DNA from 3 places in the Dechloromonas denitrificans genome. Region 1 is predicted to be linked to each of the others. Evidence: predicted binding sites of a transcription regulator. Region 1 holds the regulator's gene; each other region holds the start of a gene.
What was found. The regulator FNR, encoded in region 1, switches genes on or off when oxygen is low (the NO sensors DNR and NnrR bind a similar motif). The targets are predictions, from matches to a motif close to TTGANCTAGNTCAA.
Positions count from the first base shown of each region.

Region 2: the regulator FNR is predicted to act here: its motif matches at 7,710-7,723, upstream of KI614_RS13360 (chaperone NapD).
Region 3: the regulator FNR is predicted to act here: its motif matches at 3,072-3,085, upstream of nirJ (heme d1 biosynthesis radical SAM protein NirJ).

Region 1 covers NZ_CP075187.1:2,329,273-2,338,917, forward strand. Annotated here, with positions in the region: gene KI614_RS11080 (heavy metal translocating P-type ATPase) at 1-906, opposite strand, end outside; gene KI614_RS11085 (universal stress protein) at 903-1,328, opposite strand; gene KI614_RS11090 (sulfite exporter TauE/SafE family protein) at 1,351-2,016, opposite strand; gene hemN (oxygen-independent coproporphyrinogen III oxidase) at 2,083-3,486, opposite strand; gene fnr (fumarate/nitrate reduction transcriptional regulator Fnr) at 3,569-4,315, shown strand; gene KI614_RS11105 (SirB2 family protein) at 4,316-4,696, opposite strand; gene KI614_RS11110 (hypothetical protein) at 4,696-5,994, opposite strand; gene KI614_RS11115 (DUF2249 domain-containing protein) at 6,025-6,249, opposite strand; gene KI614_RS11120 (hemerythrin domain-containing protein) at 6,246-6,692, opposite strand; gene KI614_RS11125 (MBL fold metallo-hydrolase) at 6,774-7,514, opposite strand; gene KI614_RS11130 (chemotaxis protein) at 7,532-8,155, opposite strand; gene KI614_RS11135 (PHA/PHB synthase family protein) at 8,248-9,645, opposite strand, start outside.
Region 2 covers NZ_CP075187.1:2,816,770-2,826,414, forward strand. Annotated here, with positions in the region: gene KI614_RS13320 (diguanylate cyclase) at 1-805, opposite strand, end outside; gene KI614_RS13325 (DsbC family protein) at 870-1,574, opposite strand; gene KI614_RS13330 (UbiH/UbiF family hydroxylase) at 1,584-2,747, opposite strand; gene KI614_RS13335 (hypothetical protein) at 2,766-3,014, opposite strand; gene KI614_RS13340 (HU family DNA-binding protein) at 3,199-3,498, opposite strand; gene KI614_RS13345 (NapC/NirT family cytochrome c) at 3,720-4,331, opposite strand; gene KI614_RS13350 (nitrate reductase cytochrome c-type subunit) at 4,349-4,792, opposite strand; gene napA (nitrate reductase catalytic subunit NapA) at 4,858-7,371, opposite strand; gene KI614_RS13360 (chaperone NapD) at 7,368-7,625, opposite strand; gene ahpC (alkyl hydroperoxide reductase subunit C) at 7,922-8,485, shown strand; gene ahpF (alkyl hydroperoxide reductase subunit F) at 8,586-9,645, shown strand, end outside.
Region 3 covers NZ_CP075187.1:889,398-899,042, reverse strand. Annotated here, with positions in the region: gene KI614_RS04190 (2-phosphosulfolactate phosphatase) at 1-156, shown strand, start outside; gene KI614_RS04185 (cytochrome D1 domain-containing protein) at 246-1,874, opposite strand; gene nirJ (heme d1 biosynthesis radical SAM protein NirJ) at 1,877-3,016, opposite strand; gene KI614_RS04175 (response regulator) at 3,171-3,524, shown strand; gene KI614_RS04170 (ABC transporter ATP-binding protein) at 3,555-5,849, shown strand; gene KI614_RS04165 (DUF1854 domain-containing protein) at 5,862-6,332, shown strand; gene cphA (cyanophycin synthetase) at 6,471-8,726, shown strand; gene cphA (cyanophycin synthetase) at 8,742-9,645, shown strand, end outside.

The DNA.
Region 1 (9,645 bases):
ATGCAGCGCACCATGCCCGTTCGCTGTCGCGGCAAAAACCTTGTCGCCCGCCTTTTTACCGACCGGCATGCTTTCCCCAGTCAGCATCGACTCATTCAGGCTGGATTCGCCGTCAATCACCTCGCCATCGACCGGGACGCTCTCGCCCGGACGAACCATGAAAATATCGCCCGGCATCAATGCTTCAACCGGCATTTCAACCCACTGCCCATCACGCTCGACCCGCGCCATGCGCGGTTGCAGGCGAACCAGCGCCTCGATCGCCTCCGATGTTCGCGACTTGGCCCGTGCCTCCAGTAATTTACCGAGCAGGACCAGCGTAATGACTGCCGCACCGCCTTCGAAATAAACGTGCTGCGCCAACCCGAGCAGGGTCACGACACTGGACAGCAACCAGGCCATGGTCGTCCCCAGGGCAACCAGCACATCCATATTGGCACCGCCGCCACGCAACGCTTTCCAGGCGCCATCATAAAAACGCCAGCCGATCCAGAACTGAACCGGTGTCGCCAGCGCAAACTGCAGCCAGCGAGGGAGTTCATTCTGGTGACCATGCTCGCCAAACATGAACAACATCTGGCCAAGCAAGGGCAAGGTCAACGCAACCGAAATCCAGAAACGACGAAGATCGCTGCGGTAAACACGGTTTTTCTCGGCTTTTTCGCGCTCGCGCGTCTGACTATCAACCCGAGTGGCGGAAAAGCCCGCCTTGGCCACCGCGGCGATGACCTGCGCCTCGTCTGCCGCCCCGGAAAAACGCACGCGGGCACGTTCGGCCGCCAGATTGACGTTGGCCTGCAAGCCCGGCTGGCGATTCAGCACTTTCTCAAGGCGCGCAGAACAAGCGGCACAAGTCATGCCTGCAATGGCAAATTCGACAACCTTGCCTGCGTTATCGTCGCTCATTTGACCAAGAGCACAGGACAATGCGCCAGGTGCAACACACGGCTGGCGACCGAGCCGGCGATCAAGCCGGCAATGCCACTGCGGCCATGCGACCCCATGACAATCAGGTCACAGCCAAGCTCGGCGGCAACCTTGGCAATCACCTCGGCCGGCTGTCCGACATGAATGTGGCTGGTGTGATAACGCCCCGCCTGATTGAGTGCCTCTTGTGCCGACAGCAAATCTCGCTGCCCTTCTTCAAGGTAATAGTCATGCAAAGTCTCTTTCCCGATATGCGCCTGCACACGGCCCATCGGAATCGGCGGATGCACGTTGAGCAGGTGGATTTCCGGCATCTCCCGGTACCACGAGGAATGAGCGATCAATTGATCAACGGCACGCAAGGCGCAATCGGAGCCATCAACGGGCAATAAAATTTTCATCAGTGGCATTCCCAAACAAAATTCAGCGAAGCAAGCGGATCAAACCCAGCATGCCATAAACCCCGAATCCCAGGACCAGCAATCCGGACACCAGACGCACGACGGAACGGCGAACAAACTCATTCAGCCGGGCCAGCACAATGCCAGCCAGCAAAAGGTTGGGCAAAGTACCCAAACCGAAAGCCAGCATGGTTAATGCCCCCCGACCGGCAGAACCAGCCGCCAATGAGGTGGCCAATGCACTATAGACAAGCCCGCAGGGCAACCAGCCCCAGAGCAAGCCCAGGGGAAAGGCCTGCAGCACATTGCCGGCCGGTAAAAAACGTCGGGTCAGAGGCTGGATCAAGCGCCACAAGGATTGCCCGGCTCGCTCCGTAAAGGCCAGGGCACGTGTAATACCGAGCAGGTAAAGACCGAGCGCGATCAGCATCAGATTGGCCAGCAAATAAAGTCCCAGCCGAACCGGAACCTGGCCTTCCAGCCCCAGGCTGGCAGCCCCCAGCGCACCGGCTATTGCCCCTGCTGCGGAATAAGACAGAATACGCCCGGCATTGTAGGCAAGCAGCAAGGACCAACGACCGGGAGCCCCCATCGAAAGAGCGCCGACAATTCCACCGCACATGCCGACACAATGCGTACCGCCAAGCAGTCCGACAAGGAAAAGGGCAAGGTAGCCGGAATCAGGCATGGCTGCGCAACATCCAAAAAAACAAGGCGGACAGTTTAACCTGTCCGCCTCTGCTGAACGCAGTGCTCAGATGACTTTCGAGTAGCGCGTCCGCTGGCGATCGGCGCGCAGATAACGGTCGAAGACCATTGAGATGGCACGAACCAGCATGCGTCCTGGCGGCAGGACGGTAATCCAGTCGCGCTCGATCTTGAGCAGACCGCCACGCTCCATTTCGCGCATATCTTCCAGCTCGGCTGCGAAATATTTGTGGAAATCAATCAGGTGAGCGCTTTGGATACTCTCGATGGACAACTCGAAGTGACACATCAGCGCCTGAATGATCGAACGACGCAGAATATCGTCTGCATTCAGTTCAATACCGCGGAACACCGGCAGCATCTGCTCGTCGAGCCGATCGTAGTACTCATCGAGCGTCTTGACGTTCTGGCTGTAGGTTGGTCCGACCTTGCTGATCGACGAAATACCGAAGGACAGCATGTCGCAGTCAGCGTAGGTTGAATACCCCTGGAAATTGCGATGCAAGCGCCCCTGCCGCTGAGCAATGGCCAATTCATCATCCGGCTTGGCAAAATGATCCATGCCGATAAAGACATAACCGGCTTCAGTCAGCTTCTTGATCGCCAGGGCCAGAATTTGCAGCTTGGTATCGGCCGAGGGCAAATCCGGTTCGGCAATCCGCCGCTGCGGCTTGAACAGGCTGGGCATGTGCGCATAGTTGTAGATCGACAGGCGGTCCGGATCCATCGCCAGAACACGTTCCAGTGTCCGGTTGAAACCCATGACCGACTGGTGCGGCAAACCGTAGATCAAATCGACCGAAACCGATTTGAAACCGTTGGCCCGCGCAGCATTGATCACATTCGCCGTTTCTTCTTCGGTCTGGACGCGATTAACGGCAATCTGAACACGTTCGTCGAAGTCCTGGACACCGACACTCATCCGGTTGAAACCCAGCTCGCCAAGCAAAGCCACGGTTGCCGTGTCGACCTTGCGCGGATCAACTTCGATCGAGTACTCACCGCCATCGAGCAACTTGAAATGCTTGCGGGTCTCGCTCATCAACTGCCGCATTTCGTCATGCGACAGGAAAGTCGGCGTACCGCCACCCCAATGCAGCTGGATCACTTCATGCTCACCGTCCTGACCGTCCAGGCTGGCGCTCTGCAGGGCAAGCTCCTTGGCAAGGTATTTCAGGTATTTGGCGCTGCGCCCGTGATCCTTGGTAATGATCTTGTTGCAGGCACAGTAATAGCAGATAGTGTTACAGAACGGTATGTGGAAGTATAATGACAGCGGACGGCTGATACCGCCGATGTTGCGCTTGCCGAGCCACAGTTTGGCAGCGTCAGAATCGAAAGCTTCGACGAAACGATCGGCCGTCGGATACGAAGTGTAGCGGGGGCCGTTGACGTCGAAGCGGCGAATGATCTGAGGATCGAATACGAGGTTTTCAGTTGCGAAATTCATTAAACATACCACCAAGAGTTGCACGGATTATGTTCGGATGGTGCCAAATCATGGTTGACATGGATCAAGCGAACGCAGGTTGATGATGCCCCAACAAACAGCTTCACAGGAAATTTCTCTTTCGGTCATCAAGACAGCGTGTTCGAACTGCAATCTGCGCGAACTCTGCCTGCCCTTCGGACTCAACATTAACGAGCTCGAACGCCTGGATGACCTGGTTTCGACCCGTCGTCGCATCAAGCGTGGCGACCACCTCTACCGGGCCGGTGAAACATTCGATGCAATTTACGCCATCCGTAGCGGCTTCTTCAAAACCGATGTGCTGCTTGAAGATGGCCGGGACCAGGTGACCGGGTTCCAGATGGCTGGCGAGTTGCTCGGACTTGACGGCATCAGCACCGAACACCACACCTGCAACGCGATCGCCCTCGAAGACAGCGAAATCTGCGCCATTCCGTTCTCGCAACTGGAAAGCCTGTCGCGTGAAATCCATACCTTGCAGCACCATTTTCACAAGGTGATGAGCCGCGAAATCGTCCGCGACCACGGCGTCATGATGCTGCTCGGCACCATGCGCGCCGAGGAGCGACTGGCCGCCTTCCTGCTCAATCTCTCGCAGCGCTTCACGGCACGCGGTTTTTCTCACGCCGAGTTTTATCTGCGCATGACGCGCGAAGAAATCGGCAGCTACCTCGGCCTCAAGCTCGAAACGGTTTCGCGGGCCTTCTCCCGGTTCCAGGAAGAAGGCCATATCGCCGTCCAGCAAAAACATATCCGGATATTGAATGTTAACGGGCTGAAAGCCCTGATGAATCATCATCCCAACTGACTACAAGCCAGGCAGTGGATTACGCGTCAGCGCAACACTGATGATGTAGGCGTAGGCGAGCAGCGCAAAAACCAGAAATACGGCGCGAATCGCCTTTGTCCTGCCCCGCTTGAGGGCAAACGTTCCAAAGACGATATAAGCCAGCAGCCCGAGAAGTTTCGCGGTCAACCAGTTGTTGGCCAATGGATATTGCCCACTCAATATCGCCAGCAGCACGGCACTCCCGAGCAAGGTCGTGTCGACAAAATGGGGAAGCAGCCTGACCAGGCGATGCTTCAGTAACGGCGAATCGGCAAGCATCCAGATTGCCCGCAGACAAAAGCCAAGACCGCTGAGCAGCACGCACGTAACGTGTAGGTGCTTGAGTGCCAGATAACTCATCACCGAGCCGCCAGCTTGAGCGCTATTTCAGCCGAATGCTTGCGATAGCGGGAAATGGCGAGGCTCAAATTAAATCCGAGCCAGCCATTGGCCACTGCAAAAACCACCCCGGCGGGACGTGCCAGCCATTCCGGGAAAAGCACAGCGCCAAGCAAAAGCACCACGGCCAGTGCATAGCATTTCATCTGCCGCTGCATGTCGACATCAGACAGGATCTTGTTCATGTTTGGCGCAACCACCTTGGCTTGCCCTTGGTTCTGCAAGTGAAGCCAAGCGAGGAATGGAACAATCTTGTAGAGCATCCCGATGATGAATGGGACAAATCCGCCAGCAAGTAATGTAATGCCAAAAAACAGGGTCCAACCATCGATTTCTGAAGCAGCCGGCCACATTGCTGCGGTCAACAACATCAAAAGTGCAAAAATGCTGGCCGCTAAACCGATTTGCCAATACCGGTAGGTGGCGTCAGCCCTCGCCCGCCGACGCTTCAGTTGAAGACGCAGGGTCAGCACAGCAAAAGCCAGTCCGAGCAATGCAGTTATCCCCTGGACAACGCGGATCATGTTCGGCATATCGAAAAATACGGCACCGCTCCAAAGCAGGACGATGAGCAACATGCAGCACGGGAAAAGCCAGCCTGGACGTGCGGGATAACCTGGTGTCAGCTGGAACATCGGCACAACCACATAAGCAATCGCTGCCAGCAGGACTCCGGCCCAAGCCCCAAGCCCCCAGGCTGCATGTAAATCCGCCAGCACGGGCAGCGGCAAAGGCCAGCCATGAGCCAGCCCCCAAGCCATCAGCACGCCAAGTCCGACCACGCCGGCCAACCCGGCCAGCGCAAGCTTCAAGCCAAGAATCGTCGGGCTGGTGGAGCGGACACCAATCAGGGCATGAGTTGTCGCTCCCAGGATCAGCAGAGCCGTCAACAAAAGCACTCCGGCCGCAACGCTGAGCAACAGCGGGCTTCCGAAATAGAAGCCGCCAGCCAGCAGGCCAGCGCCCAGCGTCAGCCCGATATGCAACATGGCCGAGAGGCGCAAGGGGCGCCACAGATTGGCCCCCGCCACGACAGGAAAAATCTGGACCAGCGCCCCCAGCATGACTTGCAGCATGAAGCCGACGGTCAACAAATGCGTTACGGCCAAGGTCCCCGGCATCCAGCGCGAGGAAAACAGCGAAGGTCCTTCTACGATCAGTAACAGACCGGCCAGCACGCCAAACAAGGGAGCCGTGATAAAGAAACGAAAAGGCGCCATCAAAGGCGGCGCATTTTCAAAGGCCAGCAGTGCTTGCATTCAAAGCCCCGAAAAAAAACCGGTCAATCCTCACCAGATGAGGATTTCGAATGTGCCGTCCGGCATCAGTTCGGTTTCGTGCGAATGGCCATTCTGGGCCAGCACCTTATAAAGCGGGTGGGGTTCGCGGTAAAGAAGGAGGAGCATTTTTTCCCCTTCCTTCAGCGTATCGAGCATTTCCATGGTCTGGACAAATGGCTCGGGTGGCTCCATGAACCTGGCATCAACGACATGAGGAGTTTTAGGATGAGTCATGCTTCTGAGAGTTCTGCTTCAAGCCGTTCAAGAACGGCGGATAACTCTGCCGACAAGTGTTGATCACACATCGGGTAGAGAATGTTTTCTTCTTTCATATTGTGCTGCTGCATCATGATCAGCAAGGTTTCTGCCTGACCGAGATAATCCTCGGCCTCGCCGGCTACCAAAGAGGCATTCGCCTCGTCGAGCAGGGAACGCATCTGTGCATGTTCCATGCGCATCACCTGGGTCGGCCCCATGGTCATTCCGGTCTTGGCTTCGAAGGTCGGAAACAGGGTTTTTTCTTCGGTATCGAAATGCGCCAGCACAGCAGAACGAAAATGCCCGAAACTGGCCTGAGCAAGATTGAAATCCTTTTTGGCTACAGCTTGCTCGGCTTCGGCGAACAGGTCATCACAGCGGCGATGATCATCGGTCATAAAACTGCGGATACTGGTCATGATTCACTCACGGCGTTTGGATGGCTTCATTTTCGGGGCTGCACTACGCAGCCACCTTGACCGCCGTCAAATCACAAAAAATCAGGCGGCAACAATACCGACCTGCAATTCGTCAAACCAATTGATGAAACGTTGCACATCCGCGCCACGGTAGATCGCACCATGTTGCGGACACAACATGTCGATTTCCATTTTCGCGGCACGCTCGCACCAGCGGCGCTTGGCTTCATTCGAGCCCATCCAGCGCCGGTGAAAACCCTCGGCGTGGCGGATGTGCTTATCAAAATCCTCGACGAACAAGGCATCCTCTGACGGCGGCAGCAAAGCTGCACCGACATCGCCGGAAAAGAGAATCTTGGCAATCTTGTCATACAGGTGGAAATTTCCCGACGAGTGCAGGAAATGGGCAGGGACAGCCTGAAGATGAAGCCCTTCGAGGGATATATCGATTCCCTCGTCCGGAATTGCAACAAACGTTTCCGCCGTACCGCCAAAATGCGGAATGAAGCTGCTCCACAACCAACTGACATAGCAGCGCATCTGGGGATTGAATTCGAGCCACAAGGCCAGAGATGAACAAATATCCGGGTCCTGATGCGAGGCAAAAATACCGCTCAGCAAGGAGGGGTCGAATTCGGTAGACAACGCCGAAAAAACCGCAGGAAAGACCTCTGCACCACCGGGATCAAGCAACAGGCCGCGCCCGCCATGTGTCACCAGATACTCGTTGGTATCGATGATGTAGCCGGGCTTGTTGGGGTCACGGACAATGGCAATCCATTTGTGGTTGCCTTCCTGGAAAATGGTTTTTGTTGTTTTCATCGATCCCTCGCTTGATTTCAATGTCCGGTGAAAAAAGCCGAACGGCGCAACGACTCGAGTGAGTCGCGAATTTCTTCGACAATCCCGTCAAACTCACCGGAAACCTGAGCCAGCGCCGGGGCAAAACTTTGCCCGTAGGCGGCTTCAATTTTGGCCGATTTAGCCAGTACACCGCCCAATTCAACCATTCTGAAGGCATCTTCAAGCGCGCGTTTCAACTGCTTGCGCAAACTGCTCAGGCGGCGCTCATGCTGATCGTTTTCAATTTCCCGCTGGCGCAGGACAGGCGCCACGGAACCATTGGCAGTCAGTTGATCGGTCTGGCGCAACAACCGGGTAAAACGAATGTCCTTGAGAACGATCGAAACCTCATCGACACAACCGTGAATCAGGCCGGTAAGAGATTCCATGCAGGTCCTCAGATCCTGGGAAAACACACGCAGCTCATTTGACAGGACGCCGAAGCCAAGTGCGGCCGTTCCCGCCCGCTTGGCCAGGAAGATGGCATTCAGTGCCATGATGTTGATCTTGAAGGAAACACCGACAACCCGCTTGATTTCTTCATTGATCCGGACGATGCGCAAAAGATCGGCACCAGCCCGCGATGTTTTGGCATTCACTGCCATCAAGGCATCTGTCATTTATGTTCTACCGTGAAGTCCCCAGTCAGCGGCTAATGTACCAATTCGTACCGTGGACGCATAGCCCACGGTCGATTCACAGAAAGCGGGACCTACTTTTCGAGAACGTAAGTCCCGGGCGCATCGGCCAGAGACGGGAACTTGCGACTGGCCGCCGGATAGGCTTCAACCAGTTCGCCGGTTCTTTCGCCAAGCCATGCGGTCCAGTCATCCCACCAGGTTCCCGGTTTCTTTTCGGCACGCTCCATCCAGTGCTCCCAATGCTCGTTACGCTCAGGCTCGGCAATCCAGTAAGCCCGCTTGGGCGGATTGGCCGGCGGATTGACAATACCGAGGATATGGCCAGAGGTAGACAATACGAAACGGACCGGCGCCGCGACATTGATGTACTTGCGGATGCGGTAGCACTGCTTCCACGGAGCAATATGGTCATCTTCTGCCGTGACGGCGTAAAGCGGCTGGACGATCTGGTCGAGATCGATCGACTCTCCGGCGATATTCAGCTTGTCGCGCTTGATCAGATTGTTGTGCAGGTACATTTCACGCAGGTAATAGGCATGCATGGCCTGCGGCATGCGCGTCGTATCCATGTTCCAGAACAGCACGTCGAATGGCGGCAGCTTCTCGCCAAGCAGATAGCTCTTGACCCAGTAATGCCAGATCAGGCTGTTAGAGCGCAAAAGACGGAAGGAACTGGCCATTTCGGCACCATCCAGATAGCCCTTCTTGGCCATCGATTCCTCCAGCGCATTGATGCAGGCTTCGTCGATAAAGACATCGATATCGCCTGGATGCGAGAAATCCGTCAGGGTGGTGAATAGCGTCCAGTGCGCCACAGGCACCTTGCCTGGGGCAAAACGCTTGTTGGCCCAGGCCATGTAAGTGCTGACCAGCGTACCGCCAATGCAGTAACCGACGAGATGAACTTTCTCCACCTTGCAGAACTCGGTTGCCACGCGAACCGCTTCATTGACGCCATCAAGCAGATAGTCGTCAAGACGAACATCCGACATTTCCGGCGTCGGATTTTTCCAACTGGTAATGAAGACTGAAAAACCCTGGTCGGTCAGATGCTTGACCATGCTTTTCTTGGCCGTCAGGTCAAGGATGTAGAACTTGTTGATCCACGGCGTCGTAATGACGATCGGCATCGCCCGGACTTTCTCGGTCGTTGGCGTGTAATGGATGACTTCAAGCAGGCGATTGCGGAAAACCACTTTGCCCGGCGTGGTTGCCAGGTCCTTACCGACAACAAAAGCATCCGGCTCGACCATCAGGATATTCTTGGCCTTGGCATCCCGCTGGAAATTCTCCCAGCCCTGGCGCAGGCTCTCGCCATTGGTTTCGACAGCCCGCTCCATCGCCTCCGGATTGAGCCAGAAGAAATTGGTCGGAGCCACCATATTCAGCCACTTGCGCAACCAGAACGCCGCCCGACGACGCTCCTTGTCGGACAGGCCGGGCGTTTCGAAATACATGTCCTGCAAACG
Region 2 (9,645 bases), 490 kb from region 1:
CACCGTCAAGCGCCGCCCGAAAACGAATGATTCCCGCAGGATCTCCGCTTTCAACACGCAGATGGAGTGGATTGTTTTGCACCTGCTGATTGATCGTATCCGGCCGGACCGGACGACGCAGCACCAAGCGCGCATCATCACTCCGGCGAAAGGTGATCACGCCGTTCGGCCCAAGATCAACCGCATCGAACAGTTGCTGGAAATGGCGCAAATCGAGCGGCGCCATGACCAAGCCCAAAAACTCTCCTGAATGCCCACGCACCGGGACTGCAATAATCATGATATTGCGCCCGGATATTCGCCCGTTCACGACCCCGGAAAAAACCAGCGAAAGGGCTGGATCATTTTTCAACGCCTGAAAATAATCCCTGTCCACCGTATTGCCTGAGACATTCCCAGGCTGAAACGAGACCTCAGAGGCGTGGATAACTTCGCCCGTATTCGCCACAACACGATATCCGACAATTTCGGGAAAGCGCGCCGCGTACAAAGCCAGTTCCCGACTGACAGATTCCTTGTACGAGGCAGCCGCATCCGGACTCATTGCCTGACGGGGCAAAACGGCTGCAAGATGCTCCAGGTCGGCATGAATGCGACGTATCGTCGAACCCAACCGCGCTTCCAGCACCCCGGCAATATTCCGGGCATTGGTTTCAGCTTGTCGCTCGGCGGCCAGATAACTCTCGCCCAGCACAAAACCCAGCAACCCCGTCACCACGAAGAGTGCGGCAACGAACACCAGAATCAGGCGCTTTTGCGACCAGACACCGGGCAACCCACGAACACCAGAGAGAGACTCTGCCATTCCGCGATCATGCCTTCGGGATGGCAGAATGACAAGGCTCTATCTCACCCCGAAGACAGGGACCTTACTTGGTCTGAGCCAGCTTTTGCTCGATACGCGCCAGCGGCATGGCGCCAGGCACCCGCTCGCCATCGGCAAAGAACATGGTCGGCGTGCCGGTAATGTTCAACTTGCGGCCGAACTCCTGATTCTTGCTGACTGCCGTCGTATCGCAATCTTCCTTGCTGGCCGGCGCCTTGCCATCGATCATCCAGTCATTCCAGGCTTTGGCGCGGTCCGCCGAACACCAGATCTGCTTCGATTTACGCACCGAGTCTTCCGACAAAATCGGGTACAGGAAGGTGTAGACCGTAACATTCTCCAGCTTCAACAAATCCTTGGCCAGACGCTTGCAATAACCGCAATTCGGATCCTCGAACGTTGCCAGAACACGCTTGCCATCCCCACGAACCTGCTTGATGGCTCGCTCGAGTGGCAATTCGCCAAACTTGATGGCGGTCAGCTTTTTCATCCGCTCATCGGTGACGTTCTTCATCGTCTTGGCATCGATCAACTGCCCACCGACCAATATCGCGGTCAACTTGTCGTCGGTATAGAAAATGGTGCCGTCCGCGTAAACCTCGTAGAGGCCGAGATAACCCGACTTGCTGACACTTTCCACCTTGGTGCCAAGCTTGGCCTCCATGGAACGCTTGATGTCGGCCTCATCAGCAGCGGCTGCTGAAACGAAAACAGCCGCAACAACGAGCGGCAGCAGCTTTTTAAACATGCGATTCTCCTAGAGGATTCCCTGGGCGTAACGGACCAGGATATTTTTTACGAACGGCAGGCGATTGGTGGCGCTCATGCCCAAATTACGTAGCGGCTTCATGAATGATGGCGCCTTTCGAAAAAGCTGCCAAAGCGCATCGGTCGTCGTCTGCAACAATACCGTTTCTTCACGACGGGCACGCTGATAGCGCTGCAGAAAACGCTCATTCCCGATGTCGTGCCAAGGTTGTGCAGCGGCAAGCAAGGCCGCCAATTCACGCGCATCCTGAAAACCCAGATTGATTCCATGTCCGGACAACGGATGAATCCCATGCCCGGCATCACCCACCAAAGCCAGACGCGGCGCCACGGTTTGAGGCACCCGCATCAAACGCAACGGGAAGGCAGCCGCCGGCGTCAGACAATCAAGTCGCCCGAGCACATGTTCACCAGCCTCAGCCACACGGTCGCACAAGGCCTCAGGTGTCAATGCCAGAAGCTCATCCGCCTTTTGATCCGGCGTCGACCAGACAATTGAAATGCGATTTCCCGGCAAAGGCAGATACGCCAGAACACCATCATCGCGAAACCACTGATAAGCAATGTTGCGATGCGGTTTTTCAGTCACGAAATTAGCCACCAGACCTTTGTCATGGTATGGCGTATTGACAGCCGCCAGGCCGGCCGCCTGCCTGACCCATGAGTCGCGCCCATCGGCGCCGACCAGAAGGCGTGCAGACAGCACCGTGCCGTCACGCAGCGAAAGCACCGCAGCATCGTGACGAAACTCAAGCTGAGCCGGCTGTGCCGGACAAAAAAGACTGAGATTACTCTGGCGCTTGGCATTCTCCCAGAACTCACAAGCCATCCCGGAGGATTCGAGAACCTGGCCCAACTCAGACAAGCCGGCCTCAAAAGCGGAAAACTCAAGGCGCCCCCCGGCATCGCCATGCACATGCATGGCTTTGATTGGCGCCACTCGATCAAGCTTCAAGTTTTTCCAGGCGCCAATTTCTTCAAGGAAAGCGACATTTGCCTGGCTGATCGCATAAATGCGCGCATCCCACTCGGCCGATGCGTGGGGAGGCTGGGCCTCGACCAGGGCAATGCGCAAGCGCGTATCACGCAGCGCCATAGCCAGACTGGCGCCGGCCAGACCGCCTCCGACAATAATCAAATCAAATTGTTGCATGACCGCACGCTCGATGACTCACGGGAGTGAGGCAATGAAATCAGGCCGGAGTCCCGCCGCCAGATGATGGTTTGTTTTGACGCGGTCGACGGTTGTTATTGTTGTTATTTGTGCGCGGACGATGGTTTTTCTTTTGCTGCTGACCCGGAGCGCCACCGCCACCACCGCCTGTACGGCCTTGGCGTATACCGCCGCCATTGCCTTGAGGCTCATTGCCGGAGATGCGATTGCCGGGAGCAAGCTGAATTTCAAGTTCGATGATTTCATCCCACTGCTCATCTGTCCGATCACGCTCGGGAATGGACAGAAGCTCGCGCAGGCGACGACGATTGTCGTTGGGCGGAGGCGCAGACGGCGTATTTTCAAGCGGAGTTTCGGGATTTTGATTAGTCATCGTAAAGTAAAAAGCGGAGCCCTCATGTTAGGGAGCCCCGCATTAGGTGATACCGGATTATTTTTTCTTGGCAGCAGTTTTTTTGGCCGCAACGGATGCCTTGAACGCCGTACCTGCCGTAAATTTCGGCACAGTAGTTGCCGGAATTTTCAGCGTTGCACCAGTCTTTGGGTTTTTGCCGGTGCGCGCAGCGCGCTTCGCGGACTTGAAGGTACCGAAACCAACGAGCGTTACAGATTCGCCTTTGGTGACTGTGCTAACCACCGCCCCGATCACTGCAGCCAAAACCTTCTCGGCAGCAGCCTTGGTAATACCAGCTTCTTTTGCAGCAACTTCGACCAGCTCGGATTTATTCATCTAAGTGCCTCCTGTTACTTGTTTAAAATTTAAGAAAACCGGCCGTCGGAACGGCAGCGCATTAAAAGTAGCATATCTTTTTATGGATGTCTTGACCGAAGACGGCCTATTTACTACCCATTGCGTGAATTTTTGTATTTTTCACACGCCGATAAAAATGCACCCCTGAAAAACAACCCCGGCACATGGCCGGGGTTTGACTTTCAAACAAGGACTGAACCTTATTTTTTCTCGGCAGCTTCTGCCGGTTTCTCACCGTGGGAGATTTCAACCCCACCTTCGTTCTGCTTGCCGATATGCTGATCAATCTGCGGCAACTGGTGAGCAATACCCTTGTGGCAATCGATACAGGTCTTGCCATCGACAAACGCCTGCGGGTGCATACGAGCAGCACGGTTACCCTGTTCGGTGTAATCCATGTAATCGTAGCGGTGACAGTTACGACATTCCTGCGAGTCGTTTGCCTTCATGCGCTTCCACTCGTTCTGAGCCAGCTGACCACGCTTGGCATTGAACTTTTCCGGCGTATCAATCGTTCCGAGAATCTTGTGCAAAACCTCATTGGAAGCCTGGATCTTGCGAATCATCTTCGGCCCCCACTCCTTCGGCACATGGCAATCCGGGCAGGTTGCACGAACACCGGTACGGTTGGTGTAGTGAATCGTATTCTGGTATTCGCGGAAGACGTTTTCTTCCATCTCGTGACACGAAATACAGAACGATTCCTTGTTGGTCGACTCAAGCGCCCAGTTAAAGCCGCCCCAGAAGACAATACCGGCAATGAACAGACCCAGGACCGTCACCAGGCCAATGCGTTGCACCCAAGCGGGCATACGTTTTTCCAGACTCATCATTCCCCCTTCTTGGCAGCCGGTTTATAGGTATTCGTCACAAGCGGCTTGGCATCGAACTGCGGCACATGACACTGCATGCAGAAATAACGGCGCGGCGAGATGTTCGGCTGCTTCTTGTCTTCACGATCCAGATAGTGCGACTTGGCAACCTTGGTCGCACCGGTTTCCTCGGCCCGTTCCTTCGAATGGCAGTCCATGCACTTGTTGAAGTTCTGGGTAATGTTATAGCCCTTGACGCTATGCGGAATCAGCGGCGGTTGCTTCTGAAAATTGCGCTGAATCGCTTCCTGATCTTTCTCAGGACGGAACATGTCAACCTTGGAGTTACCTTCGATTGTCACGTTGCCAATTTCATTGACCAGTTTTTCCTGCGCCACAACGCCCCCCGCTCCGGAGAGGAGCAGCGTCGCAGCGAGGGCCAGAGCTGGAATAAATCTCATGTTTTTTCCTCCGATGTGCGGCCGGATTGCTCCGGCCGCCTATTCATTATTGGCTGATTCCCGAATCAGGCCCTGGTGACCTTGACGGCGCATTTCTTGTAGTCGGTTTCTTTCGAAATCGGACAAGTTGCATCCAGAGTCAGCTTGTTGACCAGACGCCCGGCATCAAAGAACGGGATGAAGACAAGGCCACGCGGCGGCTTGTTACGACCACGTGTTTCAACGCGCAACTGGATTTCTCCACGACGCGAAGCAACCTTGACTTCCATACCACGCTGCAAGCCACGGGCCTTGGCATCATCCGGATGCATGAAGACCACGGCATCCGGGAAGGCCTTGTACAACTCGGGAACGCGACGGGTCATCGTACCGGTATGCCAGTGTTCGAGAACGCGTCCGGTAGACATCCACAGATCGAACTCCTTGTCCGGCGACTCGGCTGGCGGCTGGTAAGGCAGCGCAAAAACGACTGCCTTGCCATCCTTGTGGCCGTAGAACTTGACGCCTTCGCCCTTCTTGACATACGGGTCGTAGCCCTCGCGGAAACGCCACAGCGTTTCCTTACCACCGACCACCGGCCAGCGCAGACCACGAGCTTGGTGATAGGTTTCAAACGGAGCCAGGTCATGACCATGACCGCGACCGAATGCAGCGTACTCCTCGAACAAGCCTTTTTGCGGGTAGAAGCCGAAGTGCTTGGCTTCATCGTTATCGAAGCCCGGCTGGGTTTCGCTCGCCTTGAACTTGTTGACCACGCCATTGGCGTAGAGCGCATCGAACATCGTCTTGCCCTTGAGCTTCGGCGCCTTGGCCAGCAACTCTTCCGGCCAGACTTCTTCCATCTTGAAGCGCTTGGAAAACTCCATCAGCTGCCACAGGTCGGAACGAGCTTCGCCTGGTGCCTTGACCTGCTGGCGCCAGAATTGGGTACGACGCTCGGCGTTACCGAAAGCGCCTTCCTTTTCGACCCACATCGCGGTCGGCAGGATAAGGTCGGCCGCCATGGCCGAAACAGTCGGATACGGATCGGAAACAACGATGAAGTTTTCCGGTTTGCGCCACCCCGGATAAAGCTCTTCATTGATGTTCGGACCGGCCTGCATATTGTTGTTGCACTGCTGCCAGTAGAAATTGACCTTGCCATCCTTGAGCGCGCGCGCCATGGCCACGGCATGGAAGCCGATCTTGTCCGGGATGGTGCCTTCCGGCAAGCCCCACAGCTCTTCCGTATGCTTGCGGTGTTCCGGGTTGGTCACAACCATGTCGGCCGGCAGGCGATGCGAGAAAGTACCCACTTCACGTGCTGTGCCACAGGCGGACGGCTGGCCGGTCAGCGAGAACGGGCTGTTGCCCGGCTCGGAGATCTTGCCGGTCAGGAGGTGGATGTTATAGACCAGATTGTTGGCCCAGGTACCACGGGTGTGCTGATTGAAGCCCATCGTCCAGAAAGAAACAACCTTGACCTTCGGGTCGGCATACAGCTCGGCCAGCGCCTTGAGATCTTTCGGTGCCACGCCGGACAACTTGGAAACCTTCTCGACGGTATAGTCAGCAACGAACTTCTTGTAGTCTTCGAAGGAAATCCCCTCGGACTTGCCGGTATCACCCTTGGGCTTGCCATCTGCGCCGGGGTAACCGTTGCTCGTTGCATCTTTTTCAAGCGCATGCGTCGGACGCAGGCCGTAACCGATATCGGTCGCACTCTTCTTGAAATTGACGTTCTTGTCGATGAACGCCTGGTTCACCTTGCCGTTCTGGATGATGTAATTGGCGATGTAGTTCAGAATCGCCAAATCGGTCTGCGGCGTGAAGATCATCGGGATGTCGGCCAGCTCGTAAGAGCGATGCTCGAAGGTCGACAACACGGCAACCTTGACCCCCTTGTTCGACAGCTTGCGGTCGGTGATGCGGGTCCACAGGATCGGATGCATCTCGGCCATGTTCGAGCCCCACAGCACGAAGGCGTCGGCATGCTCGATGTCATCGTAACAGCCCATCGGCTCGTCGATACCGAAGGTGCGCATGAAGCCGGCGACGGCCGAGGCCATGCAGTGACGCGCATTGGGATCAAGATTGTTGGTACGGAAACCAGCCTTCATCAGCTTGGAGGCAGCATAACCTTCCCACACCGTCCATTGGCCCGAACCGAACATCGCCAGGCCGTTCGGCCCCTTGGCCTTGAGCGTTGCCTTGGCCTTTTCTTCCATGATGTCGAAAGCCTGTTTCCAGGAAATCGGTGCGAAGTCGCCGTTCTTGTCGAACTTGCCATCCTTCATGCGCAGCATTGGCGTCTTCAGACGATCGCTGCCGTACATGATCTTCGAAAGGAAGTAACCCTTGATGCAGTTAAGACCACGATTGACCGGAGCTTCCGGGTCGCCCTGGGTGGCCACAACGCGGCCGTCCTGGGTACCGACCAGCACGCTGCAACCGGTACCGCAGAAACGGCACGGCGCCTTGTCCCAGCGAATATCGTCCTTGCCGGCCGCCTCGGCTGCCGTTGATGCGGTCAGACCGGCCGCTGAAATTGCCGCTGCAGCTGCATTGGCCTTGATGAAATCCCGTCGATTGAGCTTCACGCCTCTACCTCCTCAGTAACTGACTCGTCGTCGCTATATTGATAAACCATGGCTACTGCCAGAACGCCAGGAATACGGTGCAAGGCCACGTAGTTATCGGCCGCCGAATTGGTATCGTGATCTTCAAGCGTGACTACAACCTTGCCCTCCGGGCTGCGGGCGTGGATTTCCACACCGGGCATGCCGGTCAAAATGGCGCAGGCTTCTTCAAGCTGTGCATGTGAAATGTGCACGATGGCACTGGAAATATTCATGGCTGTTCCTCGTTGCATCGTCCGCAGAATCCGCAGGGATGCGGCGACATCCTGCGCATCATCCTGATATGGCCTGCAATTGAGTTGATTTGAGTCAACATGAAATCGCTTGATACCCATAGTAGTGCCACTGCAGGATAAACATTAGCACTTTCGAACTAGTTTTAACAAAACCCAAAAACCCACTGCATAGCCAAAAACTATCCGACAAATTCTTTTATTCAATTGGAGCAATGAAAAGACGCTCGCTAACATGCAATCCATGTTGAATTTCTAACCCACCAGGAGCAAACGTCATGTCCAACATCAATACCGAAATCAAACCTTTCAAGGCCACCGCATTCCACAACGGCAAATTCGTACCGGTTTCCGACGCCGATCTGAAGGGCAAGTGGTCCATCGTCTTCTTCTACCCAGCCGACTTCACCTTCGTCTGCCCGACCGAACTGGGCGACATGGCTGATTTCTACCCCGAGTTCCAGAAGCTGGGCGTCGAGGTGTACTCGGTTTCCACCGACACCCATTTCACCCACAAGGCCTGGCACGACACCTCGGACACCATCGGCAAGATCACCTACCCGATGATCGGTGACCCGACCGGCGCCATCACCCGCAATTTCGGCGTGATGATCGAGGAAGAAGGCCTGGCACTGCGCGGCACCTTTGTGATCAACCCGGAAGGCGTCATCAAGATTGCCGAAATCCACGACCTGGGCATCGGCCGTGATGCCTCCGAGCTGCTGCGCAAGGTCAAGGCTGCTCAATACGTTGCCGCCCACCCGGGCGAAGTCTGCCCGGCCAAGTGGAAAGAAGGCGATGCCACCCTGGCACCGTCGCTCGATCTGGTCGGCAAGATCTAAGTAAGCAAATTCCGCCATCCGGCAACGGGTGGCGGCGATTTCAGCGCAATGCTGCGGTCGACCGCAGCATTTCAGTGAAATTCAGGACAGGGAGAAAACCATGCTCGACAGCAATATCAAAACGCAACTCAAGGCTTACCTCGAAAAGCTCCAGCAACCGATCGAACTGGTTGCTGCACTCGATAGCCGCCCGGCCGCCGCCGATATGCGCCAGCTGCTGAATGACATTACCGAACTTTCAGACAAAGTCAGCCTGCGCGAAAACGGCAGTGCCGCATTGCAGCCCTCCTTCGCCATCGGTCGCCCGGGCGAAACTGCGCGCATCAGCTTTGCCGGCATCCCGATGGGCCACGAGTTCACTTCACTGGTCCTCGCCCTGCTGCAGACCGGCGGCCACCCGCCCAAAGTTGATGCCGCCGTGATCGAGCAAATCAAGGCATTGCCCGGCAAGTTTCACTTTGAAACCTTCATCTCGCTGTCCTGCCACAACTGTCCGGATGTCGTGCAGGCACTCAATCTGATGGCCGTGCTCAATCCGGGAATCAGCCACACGATGATCGATGGTGCGCTTTTCCAGGACGAAGTCGAGCAACGCAAGATCATGGCCGTACCGACCGTTTTCCTCAACGGCGAGGAATTCGGCGCCGGCCGCATGAGCATCGAGGAAATCATCGCCAAGCTTGATACCGGCGCCGCAACGCGGGCCGCCGAGCAGATCGCCGGCAAGGAAGTCTTCGACGTACTGGTCGTCGGCGGCGGACCGGCCGGCGCATCGGCAGCCATTTACGCTGCCCGCAAAGGTATCCGCACCGGCCTGCTGGCCGAGCGTTTCGGCGGCCAGGTGATGGATACGGTCGGCATCGAAAATTTCATTTCGGTGAAGGCGACCGAAGGACCGAAACTGGTTGCCGGCCTGGAGGAGCACGTTAAGGAATATCCGGTCGATGTGATGAATCTGCAACGTGCAGCCAAATTGATCCCGGGTGACCTCATCGAGATCGAGCTGGAAAATGGGGCCTCGGTAAAAAGCAAGTCGGTGATTCTCGCCACCGGTGCCCGCTGGCGTGAAATGAATGTGCCGGGCGAAAAGGAATATCGCGGCAAGGGTGTTGCCTACTGCCCGCATTGCGATGGTCCGCTGTTCAAGGGCAAGCGCGTCG
Region 3 (9,645 bases), 1.4 Mb from region 1:
GCCGAACGCGTCAGGCATTCCGATTTCGGCCGGCGCTTCAGTGCCGGCACCTGGCCGAACTTGCCGCTGGCCGATCTCGATCTCTGTGCCGAACCGGATCGTTTCGACTTTGCCATGCCGGTCACCCGCGACGGCACCCAACTGATCATCCGCTGAAACCGGAGCAGCATGGCGACCGGGCGGCATGCCGCGGTCGACCACTCATTTCAACCCGAAACGATGTCCGGCACCAGCGCTCGGAGCGCCTAGTGGCTGGTACCTTCCGACTTCGTGATCTTGTTCCAGATGTTGTATTTGCCGACCGGTTTTTTCATCGGCAGGCGCTTCACTTCCTTGAGCGTCACCGCGTCGTACACGATCAGCGCGCCGTCCATTTCCCACAGGCTGGCCAGCACGTACTTGCCATCCTTGGTGAACTCGACGTGGGCGAAGGTCTTGCCTGGTGCCGGCTTGAGTTCGGCAACGATTTCCAGCTTGTCCTTGTCGATAATCTGCATGGTGTCCTTGAACTCCTTGCTCATCATCGAATCGGTCCATGCATAACGGCTGTTTTCATGACTGCGCATGAAAAATCCGGGGCCGCGGGTCTTGATCTGCTTGATCGTCTTCCAGGTTTTCATGTCGATGATGCTGATCAGCCCTTCGTTCAGGTTCGGCGTCGCCATCACGGTCCTGTCCTGTCCGTTTTCATCCTTCCACGTCCAGCTGATGCCGGAACCGAGATGCGGCATGCCGGGCAACTCCAGGTCGGCAATTTTCTTGCGCGCATCAAGATTGACCACCTGCCCCGTGACGGCCGCCTTGGCATCGTTGCGCGAAGCGCCCATGACCTCGTCGTAGCCCTGCGTGAAATAGAAATCATCGAGGTAGTCATCAAGCTGGCTGCGCTGCGGATTGAGGAAGCCGGAAACAAACGCACCTTCCTTGTATTTGAAATCGTGAATCATGCCGGCCGGGATGTCGTCGGCCTTCGGGTTGTACGAGACCTCCCAGACTTCCTTCACGTCCTTCAGTGCGGCCACAAAGCTCTGGCGCGGGCTGGCGTCATAGACGGCCGAGACGCGCGAAGTCGTCTTACCATCCTTGTCGGCGACCGGCAGGATCTTTTTCAGATTGAGATCGGCATCGAGGATGACCAGGCTGTGCGGCAGGTAATTGGCTACCGCGACCCATTTACCATCGCCGGAAACCGCGGCGTTGCGCGTATTGATTCCGGCCCGCACTTCGGCAATCACTTTCAGGTTCCACAGGTCAAACTTGGTGATCCAGCCATCGCGCGAAGCGAAGAAGACGTAACGCCCCTCCGGCGTGAATTTCGGGCCGCCATGCAGCGCAAAGCGTGACTGGAAGCGATGAATCGGTTCCAGCTTGTCACCGTCGAGAATCGACACATGGTGGTCGCCGCTTTCAACCACGACGAACAGATTCATCGGATCAGACTTGAACTGCGGCTTGTCCGGCAAACTCCCCGGCGCATGATTGACGATGCGCGAAGCCTTGATCGCGGCCTCATCCCACACCGGCATCGGCATGATCGGCGTGTAGGCGTACTCAACCAGCGCCTTGACTTCGGCCGGCGAAAGTTTCTCGCCGAAGGCCGGCATCTGGGTAGCCGCCCGCCCTTCCTTGATCACCTTTTCCGCCTCACCCTTGCGCAGGCGCGCCAGGTTTTCCGGAATCAGGGCCGGGCCGACACCGCCGAGCCGCGCTTCGCCATGACAAGCTGCGCAATGCTCCTTGTAGGCAGCCGGCACATCAGCCGCTTCTGCCATCTGCGCCATGCCCAACAGAAAATACGCTGCGAAACCGGCCGGGATCAGGATTTTCCAGCCCAAAGCACCGGATGCCGCGTTTGCTTGATCGTCTTGCTGCATGTTCATAACCCGATTTCCTCATCGACCAGATAACAGCCCGGATCTTCCGCCCAGGCATCGCCGGTCATTTGCTGGGCGCGCACACGGGTGTTGCCGTTGCAGATCCCGAGGTAGGCACATTCGCCGCAACGCCCCTTGACGGCCCGCGGGTGCTGCTTGAGGCCGGCCATCAGTTCGTCCGACGTATCCGGCCAGATTTCCGAAAACGGCCGATCCTTCACATTGCCGAGCTTGTGATGCCACCACATGGTGTCCGGGTGCACGTTGCCCAGATTGTCGATGTTGGCGACATTGACGCCCGATGAATTACCGCCCCACTGGCGCAGCTTGGCCTCGACGTGTGCCGCCTTGTCCGGAAAACGGCGACGCACCCAGTGCAGAAAGTAAACGCCGTCAGCATCGTTGTTGCCCGTGGTGAACTCTTTCTCCAGCCCACGCTGCTTGTATTCCCAGCAGGTGTCGAAGAGCAGGTCCATCGCCCAGCGCGTCAGCTTGTGCTGGGCATCGTCCTTGCGATTTTTGTTACCGCGCCCGGCATAGTTCAAATGCGAGAAATAGAAACGGTCGATTCCCTCGTCTTCGACCAGCTTGAGCAGGCCGGGCAGGTCGTGGGCGTTGTCCTGCGTCATGGTGAAACGTACGCCGATCTTCAGGCCGAGATCACGGCACAGGCGGATGCCTTTCAGCGAAGCCTCGAAAGCGCCGTCCATGCGGCGGAATTTGTCGTGCGTTTCACGGATGCCGTCGAGCGAAACGCCGACATAGTTGAAATCGCACTCGGCGATCTGGCCGATATTGTTTTCGTCGATCAGCGTGCCATTCGACGACAGGCCAACGTAAAACCCCTTGGCCTTGGCGCGCTTGGCGATGTCGTAGATATCCGGGCGCAGCAGCGGCTCGCCGCCGGAGAGGATAAGCACCGGCACATGGAAACCTTTGAGGTCGTCCATGACCGTATAAACCTGCTCGGTCGTCAGTTCACCGGGGAAATTGGTGTCGGCCGAAATCGAATAACAATGTTTGCAAGTCAGATTGCAACGGCGAATCAGGTTCCAGATCACCACCGGGCCGGGCGGATTGCGCTTCGGACCGAGCGGACTTGGCTCGGCGATTTCCTGCATGTACTGGGAGATTCGGAACATGAAATGCCTTCAAAAAGTGTTGGCGCTATTGCACCCGAAGGCCGGAAGCCAAGCCTTGACGTGCATCAACGGAGAAAGACCTTATGCCCGCCCCGGGCATTTCGAAAATTAAAAATATAACCAAAATAACAACGCCAAACCCACTGGCAAAATCATGGAAACCCTCCGCCCAGAACAATCCGGCGATACGCCGCTGGCCCGAGTGCTGGTTGTCGACGACTCTGCCTCGATGCACGAAGGAGTTTTGGCCATTCTTCGTCATATGGGCTGCGCTGTCGAGATGGCGCACGACGGCCTTGAAGGCTACCAAAAAGCGCAGTATCTATCGCCTGACTTGATCATCAGCGATCTGGAAATGCCGAAAACCAACGGTTTCGACCTGCTATCCAGCGTCATGTCGGACAGCACACTGACCAGGGTGCCATTCATCATGATCACCGACGTTTCCGACCGCTCCAGCATCCGTCTGAAATGCCGCGAAGACCTCTTGCGCACGCTGATTCAATAGCCGCCGGATGCGTTGCGGTATACTGGCCGGATGACCCCAAAAGCAAACACCCTTGCCAGCACCGAGCTGGCGTTGCCCGGTCGCTGGGCCGCTGAAGTCGAGCCTAAACTGGCAAGCGACGAAAAGATCCAGGCCTGGCTTGAAATTGACCTCGACAGTCGTTTGCAATTTTCATCCGGCCTCGTCCTTGTCACCAACCGACGCCTGCTGGCATTTGCGCCCGGCCAGACCCGTGCCGAAGAGTGGCCGCTGCGCGAGGGGCTGACACTGGATCACCACGATCATGCGGGTGTCGGCGCACTTGAGTTGGTCGACACCGATGGCCGGCTCGCAACGTGGCGCTACACGCTGGCCAAGAACCTCACCGCATTGCGTGTCATCAATGAATTCAACCTGCATCGCGACAGCGTTGCCAAGGGCCAGCCGGTACTGCGGTCTACCGAGGATTGTTGCCCGAAATGCAAGGTGCAGTTGCCGCCCGGCGAAGAGGAATGCCCGGTATGCAACCGTGAATCGAGCGTTGCCCCATCGACCTGGACGCTGTTCCGGCTATGGCGCTTTGCCCGCCCCTATCGCTGGCAACTGTTCTTCGGTTTTGCCCTGACCCTGGCGTCGACCGCAGCAACGCTGGTCCCGCCCTATCTGACCATGCCGTTGATGGACAACGTGCTGATCCCCTTCCAGAACGGCAAACCGATCGACTGGCCGCTGGTCTCGATGTACCTCGGCGGCCTGTTCGGCGCAGCGCTGCTCGCCTGGGTGCTCGGCTGGATTCGCACCTACATCCTGTCGCTGGTTTCCGAGCGCATGGGCCGCGACCTGCGCACGCAGACCTACGACCACCTGCTCGGTCTGTCGCTCGAATACTTCGGCGGCAAGCGCACCGGCGACCTGATGGCGCGGATCGGCAACGAAACCGACCGGATCAACATCTTCCTCTCGCTCGACTTGCTCAACTTCGCCACCGATGTGCTGATGATCGGCATGACCGCCGTCATCCTGTTCAGCATCAACCCGTGGCTGGCGCTGGTTACGCTGCTGCCGCTGCCGATCATCGGCTGGCTGATCCATTACGTACGTGAAAAACTGCGCACCGGTTTCGAGAAAATCGACCGCGTCTGGGCCGAAGTGACCAACGTGCTGGCCGATACCATCCCCGGCATCCGCGTCGTCAAGGCCTTTGCCCAGGAAAAGCGCGAAGGCGAGCGTTTCCGCGCCGCCAACGAGCACAACCTGCAGATGAACGACAAGCTGAACAAGACCTGGTCGCTGTTCACGCCAACCGTCACGCTGCTCACCGAAATCGGCCTGCTCGTCGTATGGATCTTCGGCATCTGGCAGATTTCCAAGGGCGACAGCTCGGTCGGTGTGCTCACCGCCTTCCTCGCCTACATCGGCCGCTTCTACACCCGCCTGGATTCGATGAGCCGCATCGTTTCGGCCACGCAACGCGCCGCCTCCAGCACCAAGCGGATTTTCGACATCCTCGACCACGTTTCCAGCGTGCCTGAACCGAGCAACCCGGTTCACCTCGACAAGGTCACCGGCCGGCTTGAGTTGAAAAAAGCCAGCTTCCGCTACGGTACCCGCTCAGTGACGCGTGACGTCGATCTGGTCATCCAGCCCGGCGAGATGATCGGTCTGGTCGGCCACTCCGGCTCCGGCAAATCCACGCTGGTCAATCTGATCTGCCGCTTCTACGACGTGTCCGAAGGCCAGGTGCTGATCGACGGCGTCGATGTCCGCTCCGTGCCGGTGGCCGAATTCCGCCAGCACATCGGCCTGGTGCTGCAAGAGCCCTTCCTCTTCTTCGGCACCATCGCCGACAACATCGCCTACGGCAAGCCGCAGGCGACGCGCCAGGAAATCATCGCCGCCGCCCGCGCCGCGCACGCCCACGAGTTCATCCTGCGCCTGCCGCACGGCTACGATTCGCTGGTCGGCGAACGCGGCCAGGGGCTGTCCGGCGGCGAACGCCAGCGTATCTCGATCGCCCGCGCCCTGTTGATCGACCCGCGCATCCTGATCCTCGACGAGGCCACTTCCGCGGTCGACACCGAAACCGAGAAGGAAATCCAGAAGGCGCTCGACAATCTGGTCAAGGGCCGCACCACCATCGCCATCGCCCACCGCCTGAGCACGCTGCGCAAGGCCGACCGGCTGGTCGTCATGGATCGTGGCCAGATCGTCGAAATCGGCAATCATGACCAGTTGATGGCCATCGAAGGGCATTACTACAAGTTGTATCAGGCCCAGGCGCGCAATGTGGACACCGAGCCGGAACTACCGCGCACCCCCGACCTCCCGAAAACCGTCACGGTCTGAGAAATAACACCCATGTCGAATTGCTCCTTTCAGCTTTTGCGCGATGCCTACGGTCAACTGGTTTTCATTGCCGAAAACGGTGACCGTCATGAAGGCATCACGCCCGTGCGTGCCTTTCCGATCGCCGCCCCCGACGAAGGCTTGTCCCTGGTCAATTACGAAGGCCACGAAGTCGCGTGGATCGAAAACCTGGCCGACCTGCCCGCCCCGATCGGTGCGCTGCTCGAAGAAGAACTGGCCAGTCGCGAATTCGTCCCTGAAATCAGGGGCATCACCGAAGTCTCCAGCTTTGCCTGCCCCAGCACCTGGCAGGTGCTGACCGACCGCGGCAGCACCGAGTTGATCCTCAAGGGGGAAGAAGACATCCGCCGTTTGAGCGCCAGCCGCCTGCTGATTGCCGACACCCACGGTATCCAGTTTCTGGTACGCGACATGAGCCAGCTTGACCGCCATAGCCGCAAACTGCTTGACCGCTTTCTCTAAACCAACGGATGTGACGGGTTGTAGCGATGTGTGACATTTTTTTGTCGCCGGTAATCCATCCTCCGCTGAAAGCGTTAATAATTCACAACTGCCCCAATAACAAACTTTGACCGTGGAACGGAGCCGGGCGATACAAGTATGAGCAAAAAAGAAATCATCATTCGGGACATCATTTCCCTGCGTGGCCCAAGCATCTGGACCTACCCGCCCGCCCTCGAAGCCTGGATCGACATTGGCGAATTCGAAGACTATCCGAGCAACAAACTGCCCGGCTTCACAGAGCGCCTGAAAGCCTGGCTGCCCTCGCTGGTCGAGCACCGCTGCAATTACGGCGAACACGGTGGTTTCCTGCGCCGGCTCGACGAAGGCACCTGGATCGGCCACGTCCTTGAACACGTCGCCCTTGAACTGATGACCCTGGGCGGCCTGCCCGACGGCTTCGGACGGACTCGCGAAACGACAACGCGGGGCGTCTACAAACTGGTCGTCAGCAACTGGCAGGACGACATCACCCGCACGGCGCTCGACATCGGGATTGCCCTGATCATGGCCGCCGTCGAAGACAAGCCTTTCGACATGGCCGAAGCGATCACGACCATGCGCCGCCGGGTCGACCGCAAATACCTCGGCCCATCGACGGCCGCCATCGTCAATGCCGGCGAAGCGCGCGGCATTCCGGCGATTCGCCTGCTCGAAGACGGCAATCTCGTTCAACTGGGCTACGGCGCCTCGGCCCGCCGCATCTGGACAGCCGAAACCGACCAGACCAGCGCCATTGCCGAAACGATTTCCCGCGACAAGGACCTGACCAAGGAACTGATTTCCTCGGTTGGCGTACCGGTGCCGGAAGGCCGCGAAGTGGATAGCGCCGACGACGCCTGGGATGCCGCCGAAGACATCGGCGTGCCGGTCGTCGTCAAACCGACCGACGGCAATCATGGCCGCGGCGTGTTCATCGACCTGACGACCAAGGAAGAAGTCGCCAAGGCCTACGCCATTGCCGTTGAAGAAGGCTCCGGCGTCCTCGTCGAACGCTCGATCCAGGGCATCGAACACCGCCTGCTGGTCGTCGGTGGCAAACTGGTCGCCGCCAACCGCAGCGACCTGATCACCATCACCGGCGACGGCAAATCCTCCGTCCAGGCCCTGATCGACAGCCAGATCAACATCGACCCGCGGCGTGGCACGACCGAATTGCATCCGCTCTCGATCATCCGCATCGACACTGCCGCCAAGATCGAACTCGAACGCCAGGGCCTGGATGCCGACAGCGTCCCGGCCAAGGGCCGCGAAGTGCTGATCCAGCGCAATGCCAACCATGCCTTCGACTGCACGGACGACGTTCATCCCGAAACAGCCCAGGTTGTTGCACTTGCGGCCCGCGTCGTCGGCCTCGACATTGCCGGCATCGATCTGGTCTGCAAGGACGTTTCCAAGCCACTCGGCGAACAAGGCGGCGCGATTGTCGAAGTCAATGCCGGCCCCAGCCTGCTGATGCACATCAAGCCCGGCATCGGCAAGCCGCGCCCGGTCGGCCATGCCATCGTCAACAACCTGTTCGGCGCGAGCGCCACCGGTCGGATTCCCTTGGTGGGCGTCACCGGCACCCACGGCAAGAATGCCGTCGCCAAGCTGGTCGCGCACCTGATCTACCTCTCCGGCCAGCACGCCGGACTGGCCTGCAAGGACGGCATTTACCTCGGCCGCCGCCAGGTCCAGAAAACCAATGCTGCCAACTGGGAAGGCGGTCGTCGCCTGCTGCTCAACCGCGCCGTCCAGGCTGCGGTGATCGAGAACGGCGCGCCGGTCATTCTGGGCGAAGGTCTGGCCTATGACCGTTGCTCGGTCGGCATCGTCACCAACATCGTGCCGGAAGACGAAGATCTGTCACGCTGGGATGTCCAACCGACCGGCGGCGAGTATTACACCACCCACCGCTCGATTTTCCGCACCCAGGTCGATGTCGTCCTGCCCAGCGGTCATGCCGTGCTCAACGCAGAAGATGAACTGGTCGCCGATTTTGCCGATCTGTGCGACGGCGAAGTTGTCCTTTTCGCGGTCGACCCGGCTAATCCGACCTTTGTCGCGCACCTTGCCGCCGGCAAGCGTGGCGTCACGGTGGCCGACAATCGGGTTGTCTTGCGCAACGGCAGCGATGAAATCCGTCTTTGCCGCCTGATTGATGCCCCCTATATCGGCAAAACCAAGGCTCCCAAGCAGGTCGCCAACTTGCTGGCCGGCGTCGCCGGTGGCTGGGCCATGGATTTAAGCCAGGAAGTGCTGACGACGGGGATCAAGACTTTCGGGCTGGAACAACTCGATCCGTCTGCTCTGCTCCTGCTGCGCGCCAAAAAATCGCAACCTGCCAAAAAGCCGGCTAACGGCCGAAAATAACAAGGACCAAGCGTCATGGACGTTTCCCGCATTCGCGCCCTGCGCGGCCCCAATTTGTGGAGCCGGCATACCGCCATTCAAGCCATCGTCACCTGCGAAGGTGCCGAGTGCGCCATCGCCAACCTGCCCAATTTCGAAGCCCGCCTGCGCGAACGCTTTCCGGAACTCGGCGACCTGATTCCTTCGGACCATCTCGATACCGTATCGATGGCCCATGCGCTGGAATTCGCTGCGCTCGGCCTGCAAGCACAAGCCGGCTGCCCGGTCACTTTCAGCCGCACGGCACAGACGGTTGACCAAGGTGTTTACCAGGTCATCGTCGAATACACCGAGGAAGATGTCGGCCGCCTGGCTTTCGAGCGCGCCGAACAACTCTGCCAGTCCGCTCTCGATGACACGCCTTTCGATCTGGATGCCACGCTGAAGGAACTGCGCGATCTCGATGAAGATATTCGCCTTGGCCCCTCGACCGGCGCCATCGTTTCGGCCGCCATCGCCCGCGGCATTCCCTTCCGCCGCCTGACGCAAGGCAGCCTGGTTCAATTCGGCTGGGGCAGCAAGCAAAAGCGCATCCAGGCGGCTGAAACCAGCCTGACCAGCGCCATCGGCGAATCGATTGCCCAGGACAAGGAACTGACCAAGAAGCTGCTGCACGCCTCGGGCGTTGCCGTACCGCATGGTCGTCCGGTCGAAGATGAAGACGACGCTTGGGTTGCCGCTCAGGAAATCGGCCTGCCGGTCGTCGTCAAGCCGCAGGACGGCAATCAGGGCAAGGGTATTTCGGTCAATCTGACGACCGAGGAGCAGGTCCGCCGCGCCTATCGCGTCGCTATCGAGTTCCGCGACGACATCATGGTTGAGAAATTCCTCTCCGGCCACGACTGGCGCCTGCTGGTCATCGGCGACAAGCTGATCGCCG